4 regions of the Rahnella sp. CJA17(1/100) genome follow, and region 2 is predicted to be linked to each of the others. Evidence: predicted binding sites of a transcription regulator. Region 2 holds the regulator's gene; each other region holds the start of a gene.
The links. The regulator PurR, encoded in region 2, represses purine synthesis genes. The targets are predictions, from matches to a motif close to CANGCAAACGTTTGCNTG.
Positions count from the first base shown of each region.

Region 1: the regulator PurR is predicted to act here: its motif matches at 1,969-1,986, upstream of AACU55_RS21350 (amino acid aminotransferase).
Region 3: the regulator PurR is predicted to act here: its motif matches at 1,774-1,791, upstream of AACU55_RS24215 (NCS2 family permease).
Region 4: the regulator PurR is predicted to act here: its motif matches at 1,537-1,554, upstream of AACU55_RS18345 (L-serine ammonia-lyase).

Region 1 covers NZ_CAWOJA010000064.1:154,157-157,353, reverse strand. Annotated here, with positions in the region: gene AACU55_RS21355 (MBL fold metallo-hydrolase) at 1-629, shown strand, start outside; gene AACU55_RS21350 (amino acid aminotransferase) at 715-1,905, opposite strand; gene ompC (porin OmpC) at 2,147-3,197, opposite strand, start outside.
Region 2 covers NZ_CAWOJA010000044.1:415,424-418,620, reverse strand. Annotated here, with positions in the region: gene AACU55_RS18845 (C40 family peptidase) at 1-500, shown strand, start outside; gene cydH (cytochrome bd-I oxidase subunit CydH) at 666-755, opposite strand; gene purR (HTH-type transcriptional repressor PurR) at 1,089-2,114, shown strand; gene punR (DNA-binding transcriptional activator PunR) at 2,152-3,057, opposite strand; gene punC (purine nucleoside transporter PunC) at 3,194-3,197, shown strand, end outside.
Region 3 covers NZ_CAWOJA010000083.1:155,102-158,298, forward strand. Annotated here, with positions in the region: gene AACU55_RS24210 (Na+/H+ antiporter) at 1-22, opposite strand, end outside; gene AACU55_RS24215 (NCS2 family permease) at 291-1,658, opposite strand; gene AACU55_RS24220 (glutathione S-transferase family protein) at 2,068-2,736, opposite strand; gene AACU55_RS24225 (putative bifunctional diguanylate cyclase/phosphodiesterase) at 3,005-3,197, shown strand, end outside.
Region 4 covers NZ_CAWOJA010000044.1:305,049-308,245, forward strand. Annotated here, with positions in the region: gene AACU55_RS18345 (L-serine ammonia-lyase) at 145-1,509, opposite strand; gene AACU55_RS18350 (CoA pyrophosphatase) at 1,717-2,319, opposite strand; gene pabB (aminodeoxychorismate synthase component 1) at 2,316-3,197, opposite strand, start outside.

The DNA.
Region 1 (3,197 bases), on a different contig from region 2:
CCGTCACGGCGTTCAGCCAAAACTGCTCACTGATTTGGTGTGCTAAAACCAATCAGGCCGCCATTGTTGATCCGGGCGGTGAAGCCGCCAGGATCATCCAGGAAGTTTCTGCCAAAGGTGTATTGGTTACGCAAATTTTGCTGACTCACGGACATCTTGATCACGTGGGTGCCGCAGCAGAACTGGCTGCGCACTATCAGGTACCGGTTATCGGGCCACAAAAAGAAGATGAATTCCTGCTGGATGCGTTACCGACCCAAAGCCAGATGTTTGGCCTCGACCATTGTGACCCGCTGACGCCGGATACCTGGCTGGAAGAAGGGGATTCAGTGAGTGTTGGTGAAGAAATCTTATCCGTGTTGCATTGTCCAGGCCATACGCCGGGGCATATTGTCTTCATCAATGATAAAGCGCGAATTGCCGTTTCTGGTGATGTGATTTTCAAGGGTGGCGTAGGCCGCAGTGATTTCCCGCGTGGTGACCATCAGGCGCTGATTCATTCCATCAAAACGAAATTATTACCGCTCGGCGATGACATGGTCTTTATTCCCGGTCATGGCCCGATGTCAGACTTTGGTTATGAGCGTAAAACGAACCCGTTCCTGCAGGATGAAATGCCGGTCTGGTAATTACGTTTGCTGTTTATCAGCAAAAAACAAAAAGCCCGTCAGGATACCTGACGGGCTTTTTTAATTGAGCAACACTGCTTATCTTTTACAGTACGGCGACGATGGCTTCACACAGCGGTGCCATATTTTCGAGCGTGATGCCGGCAACGTTGATACGGCCGGAGTTCACCGCGTACACGCCGAATTCATCACGTAAACGCAATACCTGATCTTTGGTCAGGCCGCTGAAAGAGAACATCCCGTTCTGGTTAATAATAAAGCTGAAATCCTGTTGAGCGCCTTTTTCCTGCAAGGTGCTGACGAATAGCTGGCGCATACGATGGATACGCAGGCGCATATCGCTTAGTTCCTGCTCCCACAGCGTGCGCAAAGCTTCGTTACCCAGTATGGTGGCTACAACCGCAGCACCGTGTGACGGCGGGTTGGAGTAGTTTGCACGGATAACCGATTTCATTTGGCTGAAAGCGCGACCGGCAGTTTCTTCATCGGCTGCGACTAACGTACAAGCACCTACGCGTTCATTGTATAAGCCGAAGTTCTTCGAGTAAGAACTGGCGACCAGCAATTCCTTATGTTTTGCCACGAACAGGCGCAGACCCGCCGCATCTTCTTCCAGACCTTTTGCAAAGCCCTGATAGGCGAAGTCGAACAACGGTAACCAGCCGTTGCTCACCGACAATTCTGCCAGCTGTGCCCATTGTTCTTCCGTAGGATCGATACCGGTTGGATTGTGACAGCAGCCATGGAACAGCACCACGTCGCCTGCTTTCGCTTCGCTCAGGCTTTTCAGCATGCCATCGAAATCAAGGCTGTGATTTGCGGCGTCATAGTAATTGTATTCCACAACTTCCAGACCGGAAGCAGAGAACACACCTTTATGGTTCGGCCAGCTCGGATTACTGACCCACACGCGTCTGGCGCTGGTTTGCGTAGCGATGAAATCTGCTGCGATACGCAGAGCGCCAGTGCCGCCCGGAGTCTGTGCGGTGCGTGCCCGTTTATCAGCAATAACCGTGCTGTCTTTGCCAAACAGCAGTTCCTGTGTACAACGGGCAAAATCAGGCAACCCGTCGATACTCAGATAGGTTTTAGTGGTTTCATTTTCCAACAGGAACTGTTCGGCTTTTTTCACGCTGGCCAGAACCGGCGTTTTACCTGTTTCGTCTTTATAAACACCAATCCCCAGATTGATTTTATTAGAGCGGTCGTCAGCGCGGAAAAGATCGGTAAGACCCAGGATAGGGTCAGCAGGTGCTGCAGTGATTTTTTCAAACATGTCGGAAAATTCCATAGCCTGATATTACGAAAGAGGCCATCAGGGTAACGCCAGCGCCCCCTTTTGCCAACCGTTTGCGGCAAAAAGAAAACAGAGTTGTGAGAAGGCGTGGGAGATTAAAATATTTTATAGGCGAGGGTGGAAAAGCGGTCTTTTCAAGACTCAGAAATGCATAAGGCAGAGCCGAAGCTCTGCCTTGATATCCACTTTGATGCGCCCGTAAGCGCATCGTTAAGTGATATTAGAACTGGTATTGCAGACCAACACCCACGATGTCGTCAGTGCTGCGACCCGCTGCTTTGGTGTAGCTGTTGTCGTCCAGCAGGTTGATTTTGTAGTCAACATAGGTAGACATGTTTTTGTTGAAGTAGTAGTAAGTACCAACTTCTACATATTTAACCAAGTCAGCATCGCCGCCAGCGTAGGTAGAACCGTTGTTGGTGAAACCGTTCAGGCTCTTACCTTTAGACTGCAGGTATGCGATAGATGGGCGCAGACCGAAATCGAACTGGTACTGAGCAACAACTTCGAAGTTCTGAGTTTTGTTAGCAATTGCATCCGGGTTACCGTAATCGGTGGTGTTACGTGATTCACCGTAGAAGGTTGCCAGGTACAGGTTGTTAGCGTCGTATTTAGCGCCGAATGCGTATGCGTCAGCTTTGTCGCCAGTGCCGTCTTGTTTCTGAGTAACAGTACGGTTAGAAGAGAAGTAAGCACCAGTGATGCTAACACCTGAGTTGCCGATAGCGTAAGCGGCAGAAGTACCCCAGCCGTCGCCATTGGAATCAACTGCGCCACGGCTGTCACGACCTTCGTCGTTTTTGCCCTGGTACTGTACAGCGAAGCTCAGGCCATCAACCAGACCGAAGAAGTTGCTGTTACGGTAAGTTGCCATGCCATTACCACGACCAATCATGAAGTTGTCGTTGTTCTGGTACATGGTGTCATCGCCATAGATTGGCAATTGGTCGGTGTAGGACATTACGTCGTAGATTACGCCGTAGTTACGACCGTAGTCGAAAGAACCTGCATCACCGAATTTCAGACCTGCGAAGCCCAGACGAGTTTTGTTGCCTTCGTCGCCAGCGCTTTCTGCATGGTTAGCCTGAACGTTGTATTCCCACTGGCCGTAACCGGTCAGTTGGTCATTAATTTGAGTTTCGCCTTTGAAGCCGAAACGGACATAGGTCTGGTCGCCATCGTCGCCAGCATTGTCAGAGAAGGTGTGACGTGCGTCAACTTTACCGTACAGATCCAGTTTGTTGCCATCTTTGTTATAGATCTCAGCTGCA
Region 2 (3,197 bases):
GTAAAAAAGAAGCGTATGGCCGGCACCGTAAAGGTAAAAAGCCTGAAGAAGACAGCAAACCGATTACGCTAAGTGCAACGCATAAAAAACGCTATCAGCATGCCCAGCAAACGGCGATGACCAAACTGATGCATCAGGTAGGAAAACCGTATCGCTGGGGCGGAACCTCGCCGAATACCGGTTTTGATTGCAGCGGCTTAGTTTATTACGCCTACAAAGATTTGATCCGTATTAAGATGCCACGCACAGCGAATGAAATGTATCACCTGCGCGATGCGGCTCCGGTCAAACGCGGCGAACTTGAAAGCGGTGATCTGGTGTTCTTCAGAATCAATAACCGCGGCGCAGCAGACCATGTTGGTGTTTACGTGGGGAACGGCAAGTTTATTCAGTCTCCAAGAACGGGCGAAGACATTAAAATCACCTCTCTCGGCGACGATTACTGGCAAGATCATTATGTGGGTGCACGCCGGGTAATGACGCCGAAAACGATCCGATAATAAACAATTCGTTAAGTCTGAAGTTTCGCTAATCAGCCATTGAATAGCATTTAACGAAGAGTTTCTGCAGGGAAGAGTATCGGCGGTAACGGCCACTGCGTAAAATTGAAAAGGGCGATTCCTGTAACAGGAATCGCCCTTTTTTATAGCGGTTCACTTACTGAATCAGTTCATCACCGCAGTGAAGCTGAAAGCGATAATCATAAGCAAAGCGCATACCGTGGTGATCAACGATAATTTCAGGTTGCTGTCCATCAAACCCCCTTTCGGATCAAATTGTGGCATTTTTTAAGCCACACTAATTGTGTGCCAACGCATTTTCGCATAATTAACATTTAAAATCTTGTGCTGAATGACAATGTATCCCTGAGAATTTTACTTCCACTTTCCTGCATTATAAGAGAAAATTGTCGGTTAACACGCCTGTGTGCTGGTTGATTTCACCCGAGAGCATTTCACGCCTCATTCTGAAGAATCCACCCAACGATTTCACTGCCCTTTTAGAAGCCAGCAGTGAGATCCACGCAAGCAAACGATTAACATAATGCTAACGTGCTGAAACACGTGAGTTCAGGAGTCATTGTTTACATGGCAACGATTAAAGATGTCGCAAAGCGCGCTGGCGTTTCCACTACAACCGTGTCGCACGTCATCAATAAAACACGTTTCGTCGCCGAAGAAACCAAAGAAGCGGTTCTCCTTGCAATCAAAGAGTTACATTACTCGCCGAGTGCTGTAGCCCGCAGTCTGAAGGTCAATAACACCAAAACGATCGGTCTGCTTGCCACCTCCAGCGAAGCGCCCTATTTTGCCGAAGTGATTGAAGCCGTAGAAAACAGCTGCTTCTCCAAAGGCTATACGCTGATTTTGTGTAACTCGCATAATAATCTGGAGAAACAACAAGCCTACCTGCAAATGCTGGCGCAAAAACGCGTCGATGGCTTGCTGGTGATGTGCGCGGAATATCCTGATGAGTTGCTCAATATGCTCGAGGAGCACCGTTCGATCCCAATGGTGGTCATGGACTGGGGCGAAGCGCGTAAGAACTTCACCGACAGCATTATTGATAATGCTTTCGAAGGGGGTTACATGGCCGGGCGTTATCTGATTGAACGCGGTCATCGTGATATTGGGGTGATCCCGGGCCAACTGGCACGTAATACCGGCGGTGGCCGCTTCCAGGGTTTTGTGAAAGCACTGACTGAAGCCAATATTCCGCTGCGTGACGAATGGGTAGTTCAGGGCGATTTCGAGCCGGAATCGGGCTATCAGGCGATGCATAAAATTCTGATGCAGAAGCACCGCCCGACTGCCGTATTCTGTGGTGGCGATGTGATGGCAATGGGCGCAATCTGTGCCGCAGACGAACTGGGCCTGCGCGTTCCTCAGGATATTTCCGTGATCGGTTACGACAATGTGCGTAACGCCCGTTACTTCTCCCCCGCGCTGACAACCGTGCATCAGCCGAAAGAACGTCTGGGTGAAATGGCCTTTACCATGTTGCTGGACAGAATTGTCAGTAAGCGTGAAGAGTCTCAGACCATTGAGGTGCATCCGAAACTGGTCGAACGCCGTTCCGTAGCCGATGGTCCGTACCGCGATTACCGCCGTTAACAGATATCGAACGCCTGCAGATGCAGGCGTTTTTTTTCTAATCACGCAGCCATTCCTGATTCATGGTTTCTGTATCGCCCATATATTCCAGCAACCAGGCCAGCGAGGGTGACGGATTGCTTTGATCCCACGTCAGGCAACACGGGCTGTCGGGAAACGTATTTTCCAGCGTCAGCACCTGCAACTTTTTCTGTTCTATCCACGGCGTGACGCGATGAACCGGCATCATACCCACGCATAAGCCCTCGGTCAGGCATTCCAGCGCGCAGGTCCAGTCTGGCACGACCAGCCGCCGCTGGTTATCCAGCGTCCATGTATCCCGCTTAGGCAATGTCCGGGAGGTGTCTTCCAGACAGAGTGCAGGATAAGGCCGCAACTCATCATCATTCAGCGCGCCGGATAACTGCGCCAGCGGATGTTGCGGGCTGACGACGCAATGCCAGTCCATAAATCCCATGTCACGAAAACTGAAGCCCCCGCCAACCGGTATCGCGCGTGTAGCACCGATCGCCACGTCTGCCCGCCCGTCAACCAGCGCATCCCAGACACCATTAAACACTTCTGAGTGAATAATGAGTTCGGTGTCCGCAAAATGGCGGTAGAAATCGAGCACCAGACGCCGTGTCCGTGCGGGTTTTACAATCCGGTCAACCGCCACACGTAATTCGCCGCGCCAGCCGTTCGCCACCTGCTGACACTGCCGGCGCGTGGCTATCATTTTTTTTGTCAGAATCCGCGCTTCATCGACAAAAACCTTTCCCGCAGGCGTCAGTACCACGTCACGATGGCGACGTTCAAACAACGGCACGGCCAGCCACTGCTCAAGCTGACGGACGGTATAGCTTATAGCAGAAGGCACGCGGTGCAAATCTTGCGCTGCCGCACTAAAACTACCCGTTCTTGCCACGGCATCTACCACTTCAAGGGCGTATTCTGACCACATAATTCAGCCTTCAATATTTTTGATAGCAGAGTGCAAATATTAGCGTTTCACAAGCCTGTTATCAAAGCGTTAAACTCCGCCTCCGGTATGTAATCTGCATCACATCATCTGCAATAAATAAATTAACGAGACGATAATGA
Region 3 (3,197 bases), on a different contig from region 2:
GAATGGTAAAGAAGATTTCCATGCTTTCCTTAGACTCTTGTTTTTATGAATTTCAGCCAGACACAGGTGAGTGAGTCCGGAGCGAACCTTGGAATAGTAGATCAAAAGGGGACGGGATTTAAATCAGTGCGTGCGGTTACATCAGAGAGGGTTTGCTCCTCCCCCTGCGAAGGGGGAGGACGGGAGGGGGTTTTAATGACAAAACTCATGCCAAAGCACACTTCAACCTACTGATTCGTCATTAATACCCCACCCCAACCCTCCCCTTCGCAGGGGAGGGAGCAAACAGATCAAATCGCCCATCCGCCCGCATAAAACACCACTAACGCTACGGCGATAATCACCGTGCCGATGTTCAGTTTTCGCCATTCGCCGGAGAAGATGCGTCCAATCACCAGTGCGCTGAAACCGAGCATAATACCGGTGACGATGTTACAGGTCAGAACGATAAATACTGCGCACAGTAACCCTGACATCGCATCCACGAAATCATTGAAATCCAGTTTGGTGACATTACTGAGCATCAGCAAACCCACGTACATCAGCGCGGGTGCGGTGGCGTAAGCCGGTACCAGATAAGACAGCGGAGAGAGGAACAACATCAGCAGGAACAGCACACCGACGACGGTAGCCGTCAGACCGGTTTTGCCGCCCGCCGCCGTACCGGCTGCCGATTCGATATAAACCGCTGCCGGAGATGCGCCAACCAGGGAGGCGAAAATACTGCTCACGGAGTCAGCCGTCAGGGCTTTACCGCCGCTGATGATCTGGCCGTTTTCATCCAGTAAGTTTGCCTGTCCGGCGACAGCGCGGATGGTGCCGGTGGCATCAAACACCGCTGTCATCACCAGTGCCAGCACGCTGGGCAATACAGCTGCTTTCATTGCACCCAGAATATCGAGATCGAAAATCACCGATTTACCGTCAGCCCCCGCCAGAGAAGGCATGGCGAATAAACCCTGATATTTCACTGTTGGATCGAAGATCAGGCCGATAATGGAAATCGCGATAATCACCAGCAAGATGCCGCCCGGAACGCGCAGTTTCTCCAGGCCAAAAATCACCGCCAGACCAAGCAACGTCATCACGACCGGGAATGAGGTAAATGCGCCGAGTGCCACCGGTAAGCCGTCCAGCGGGTTTTTCACCACCAGACCGACGCCATTGGCGGCGATCAGTAACAGGAACAGGCCGATACCAATACCGGTACCGTGCGCAACGCCGGTTGGCAGATTGCGCAAAATCCACGAACGGATGCCGGTCACCGAGATAATGGTGAACAACACGCCCATCAGAAATACCGCGCCGAGCGCCACCGGTACGCTGATGTGCTGGCCGAGAACCAGACTAAACGCGGTAAAAGCAGTCAGAGAAATGGCGCAACCAATCGCCAGCGGCAAATTCGCCCACAGCCCCATCAGCAGGGAGCCGAAACCGGCGACCAGACAGGTCGCGACAAACACTGCGGTTGGCGAGAAGCCCGCTTTGCCGAGCATCGAGGGCACGACAATCACCGAATAGACCATCGCCAGAAAGGTGGTTAAGCCAGCGATAACTTCCTGGCGGACGTTACTGCCACGCGCACTGATTTTGAAAAAAGCATCAAGCGGGCCTTTTGGCGCAACTGCGCGGCCAGCTTGAGGTTGTTGACTCGACATGGAAAATCCTCTGAATGTCTTTACTGATTAGCCGGCGTGGTCATTATGAAACCGTTTCTGCACGTTCACTTCCTTATTTGTCGCCTGAAATCGCCGAAAACGGCGTCAGAACGGCAAGGCAAACGTTTAACTCGCATCGCGTGTGGCAGGACAAAAAATTACGCAAACGATTATCCTGCCTTTAACCGCCGTACATCAACCGTGAATGACAACAATTTACCGTTGTCTGGTCAATAAAAACGCGGTTGTGGTGGAAATTTATCCGGTGGCAGAAAAAGAGACAAACAAGGAGGGGAAAGAAGGGAAATAAATAACAGGGTATTTATTGTGGTTTATCTTTTATAAGACGTTTATTACGTAAAACTCAGCCCGCAATGAACGCCTGAAAATATAAAAAATGGATAAGAAATTAACGCAAAATATTAAACGAACCGCCGTTTTCCAGCACTTTCTGATATGCCGGACGCGCGGTGACATTCGATAACCAGGCCTTCAGCAGAGGATATTTTTCCAGTCCGGCGCGGGCATTGATCGCCTCTATCGGGAAACTCATCTGAATATCTGCCGCGCTGAACTGTTGACCGGCGAAATAAGGATGTGTACTCAGATGCTGTTCAAGATAATCCATATGCGTATAAATCTGCTTATCCAGATAATTCTTCTGCACGCCCTGTCCTATGGCGCCGGCAATCGGACGGATGAGCCACGGCATCGGCGGTTTACCCAGACGGCTAAAAATCAGCTTCATCACCAGCAAAGGCATCAGAGAACCTTCAGCGTAGTGCATCCAGTAGCGATACTGCTGATGCTCAGCAAACGCCGTGGGTTTCAGCGTGCCCGCCTCATCGTACACTTCCTGCAGGTATTCAATGATGGCGCCAGATTCCGCAAGGATCAGCCCGTTGTCTTCCAGCACCGGTGACTTGCCCAGAGGATGGACTTTTTTCAGCGATGGCGGCGCCAGCATGGTTCCTTTATCCCGCTGATAACATTTGATTTCGTAAGGGACGCCCAATTCTTCGAGCATCCATAAGATTCGCTGTGAACGGGAATTATCCAAATGATGCACAGTTAGCATAAAAGTCTTCTGTCCTTTTTCAATTAATTATTTGTTAACTATAGACAACACTTTCAAAGCGCGTATCAGATTCGTTTTAATAACCCTGACTTTCTTCAGGGTTAATTTATCAAAAATCTTTTTATTTGATTAAAATCACTTACGGATTAATCTTAATTATGCCAAAAAAATTATCGCAACTTCGTTCGCCTTTAATAAGGCTTAATGCCATTATCGCCGGATAACAAATCAACCCGTCGCTTTCGACTCTCTGTTGGTGGAGCCTCACATGTTTTCCAGTAATTACAACAATGTGCTTGTAATGTTTTCGTTCATTGTTGCAATGCTTGCCTCTTATACCGCGCTTGATATGGCAGGCCGGGTTGCCACCACAGAGGGAAAGGCTTCCCGACTTTGGTTAACAGGTGGCGCCATTGCAATGGGTATCGGCATCTGGTCGATGCATTTTATCGGCATGCTGG
Region 4 (3,197 bases), 110 kb from region 2:
TTATGTATTGATAATACAACAGGTTGCTGTTAGCGAAGGTTTTATTGCTGCCGGCTACCGGCCAGGTGGTATTTCCTGCGGTAAATTGGTTGAAATTAATACAACCTGAAAATACCGCAGGAAGAGGTCATCTTTTCGACCGGATCAGTCGCACTGAACCTTAATCGCCAGACCGCCACGCGAGGTTTCCCGATATTTGGAATTCATATCTTTACCGGTTTCGTACATCGTCTCAATGACTTTATCCAGTGAAACTCTCGGCTCACTGGTGCGGCGTAATGCCATACGGGCGGCATTAATGGCTTTCACTGACGCGATGGCATTACGTTCGATGCACGGTACCTGAACTTGTCCGGCAACAGGGTCACAGGTTAATCCCAGATTGTGTTCCATGCCAATTTCGGCCGCAACGCACACCTGTTCCGGGCTGCCGCCCAGCAATTCCGTCAAGCCTGCCGCCGCCATTGAACAGGCTACGCCAACTTCGCCCTGACAGCCCACTTCCGCGCCTGAAATCGACGCATTCATTTTATACAGAATACCGATAGCACCGGAACTCAGGAAATAGCGCAGATAAATATCCGGGCTGACCGACTGAATGAACTGGTCATAATACGCCAGCACCGCAGGCACAATGCCGCATGCGCCGTTGGTGGGCGCCGTCACGACACGTCCGCCCGCCGCATTTTCTTCGTTAACCGCGAGGGCAAACATATTCACCCAGTCGATCACGTTCATCGGGTCACTGGAAAGTTTGTCGTTTGACACCAGCATCCGGCGCAGGGCAGAAGCACGACGCGGCACCCGCAACGGGCCAGGCAGAACGCCTTCGGTATTCAGGCCGCGATCGATACAGGCCTGCATGGTGTGCCAGATCTTCTCGAAATACTGCTCAATGTCCTGCTTACTGTGCTGCGCCAGCTCGTTTTTCATCACCAGGCCGGATAATGACAGCCCGGTTTCCTTACATTTTGCCAGCATTTCACTGGCCGAATTAAAGCTGTACGGCACCGCCACTTCATCCAGCACAGGCTGACCGAAATGCTCGTCATCAACGATAAAGCCGCCGCCGACCGAGTAATAGGTTTTGCTGTAAATCATCTTGTCGCCAGCAAAAGCGTGAATTTGCATGGCGTTTTCGTGACGCGGTAAATTCTCCCCGCGGAACACCATACCGGTATCACGTGGGAAATCGACTTCATGCTGGGTTCCGCCCAGCGGCAGACGCTCACGTTGCTCAACGTCGCGGATAAAATGCGGAATGCCGTCGATGTCGACGGTATCTGGCTGATTGCCCGCCAGACCTAAAATAATGGCGATATCTGTGTGGTGGCCTTTACCTGTCAGAGACAAAGAACCAAAAACGTCCACGGCGACACGCGTAACGGCAGGCATCATGCCCTTTTCCAGCAGGTCATCAGCGAACTGTTTGCCTGCTTTCATCGGGCCCAAAGTATGGGAACTGGAAGGGCCAATCCCGACCTTGAACATGTCGAAAACGCTAATCACGTCGAATACTCCTGTAATAGATTGCGGCAGGGAACGGGATCCCTGGCTTCCATAAATGAACCAACACCAGAGACAGCCCTTATGGACGGGTCTCTTGTTCTTATGGATAGACTTATAGTTTAAAAGGGCTGAGAGGCAAAAGTTTCATTTTTCGCATGAAATAAACTTATTTGATGCAAAAGTGTGATCGTAATGTAATCACTGAGCTCAGACTTCAACCTGCCGGGCCAACTGACGGATGATTCCCGCCGTCAGCCCCCAGACAAATTGTTGCTGATACCAGGACAGATAAACCCGGTGGTGAGTGCCTCTGCGGTGAATATCCAGAGGGTGATAACGAGCGAGATCAAAGGCTTCCCGCAGCGGCATTTCAAACAACTCGGCGACTTCATCTTCCGCGGGATGCAGTGGTACATCAACAGGCAACAGCCCGATAACCGGCGTGACCTGAAAACCGCTGCTGCTGTCCTGCGGCGACAGTGTGCCTAATATATGAACCTGTTCAGGGGGGATCGCGACCTCTTCATGCGCTTCGCGTAATGCGGTGGCAATAATTGAGGCATCGGAAGCATCTGCTGCACCACCGGGAAAGGCGACCTGGCCGGCGTGTTTACGCAACTGATCGGAGCGGCGCGTCAGTAAAAGGGTCGGTTCCGGACGGCAGATAATCGGGATCAACACAGCGGCGTGGCGGGTTCCGCGCAACGCCGCAGCAGGCAGGCGCGGCTGCTGCAATTGAAAACGCAGGATGAAATCTTCCACAGCAGGTGAAAACGTCTGTAAGGGCGCGTGTTGTTCCAGCAGCGTCACGGCTGTATTTCTCCTAATTCAGGCAGAATACGGGCAATCTTATCAAAAGTTTCCTGATATTCCGCCTGTTCCTGACTGTCAGCGACGATCCCGCCACCCGCCCAGCAGTAAATTTTGCCCTGTGCGGTGAGCAATGTGCGGATGGTGATATTGCTGTCCATCGTGCCGCAGCAACTCAGATATGCAATGCTGCCGCAATAGCCGTTGCGCCGTTGCGGTTCAAGTTCTTCGATAATTTCCATGGCACGCACTTTGGGCGCACCGGTAATGGAGCCACCGGGGAAACAGGCACGCAATAAGGCGCTGGCGTGACAGGTTTCGGGTAACCGGGCGGTGATCGTGCTGACCAGATGATGGACGGCGGGGAAGGGCTCCACAACGAACAGCTCCGGCACCCGCACACTGCCGGGTGTCGCCACGCGGCCAATATCGTTGCGCAGCAAGTCGACTATCATCAGGTTCTCGGCGCGATCCTTTTCCGATGCCGCCAGTCGTTCTGCCTGCTGCATATCCTCACTCGGATCTTCGCAGCGCGGCAGCGTTCCCTTAATCGGGCGGGTCTGGATTTCAGCGTCTTTCAGCCAGATGAAACGCTCAGGTGAAAGACAGACAACGGCATTTTCCGGCAGACGCAGAAACGCGGAGAAAGGGGCGCGGTTAGCCTGATTGAGGCGCAGGAAAGCCTGCCATTCATCGCCGCTGTATTCTGTCGAAAACCGCTGCGCCAGATTGATCTGATAGCAATCACCACTGTGAATATATTCCTGAATCTTACGGAATTTCTCACCGTATTCTTCGCGGCTCATATTTGCCCGCCACGGCGCATGTAAACGGAAAGGCGCAGGAGAAGGAACAGGTTGGTACTGGGCCAGCCAGCG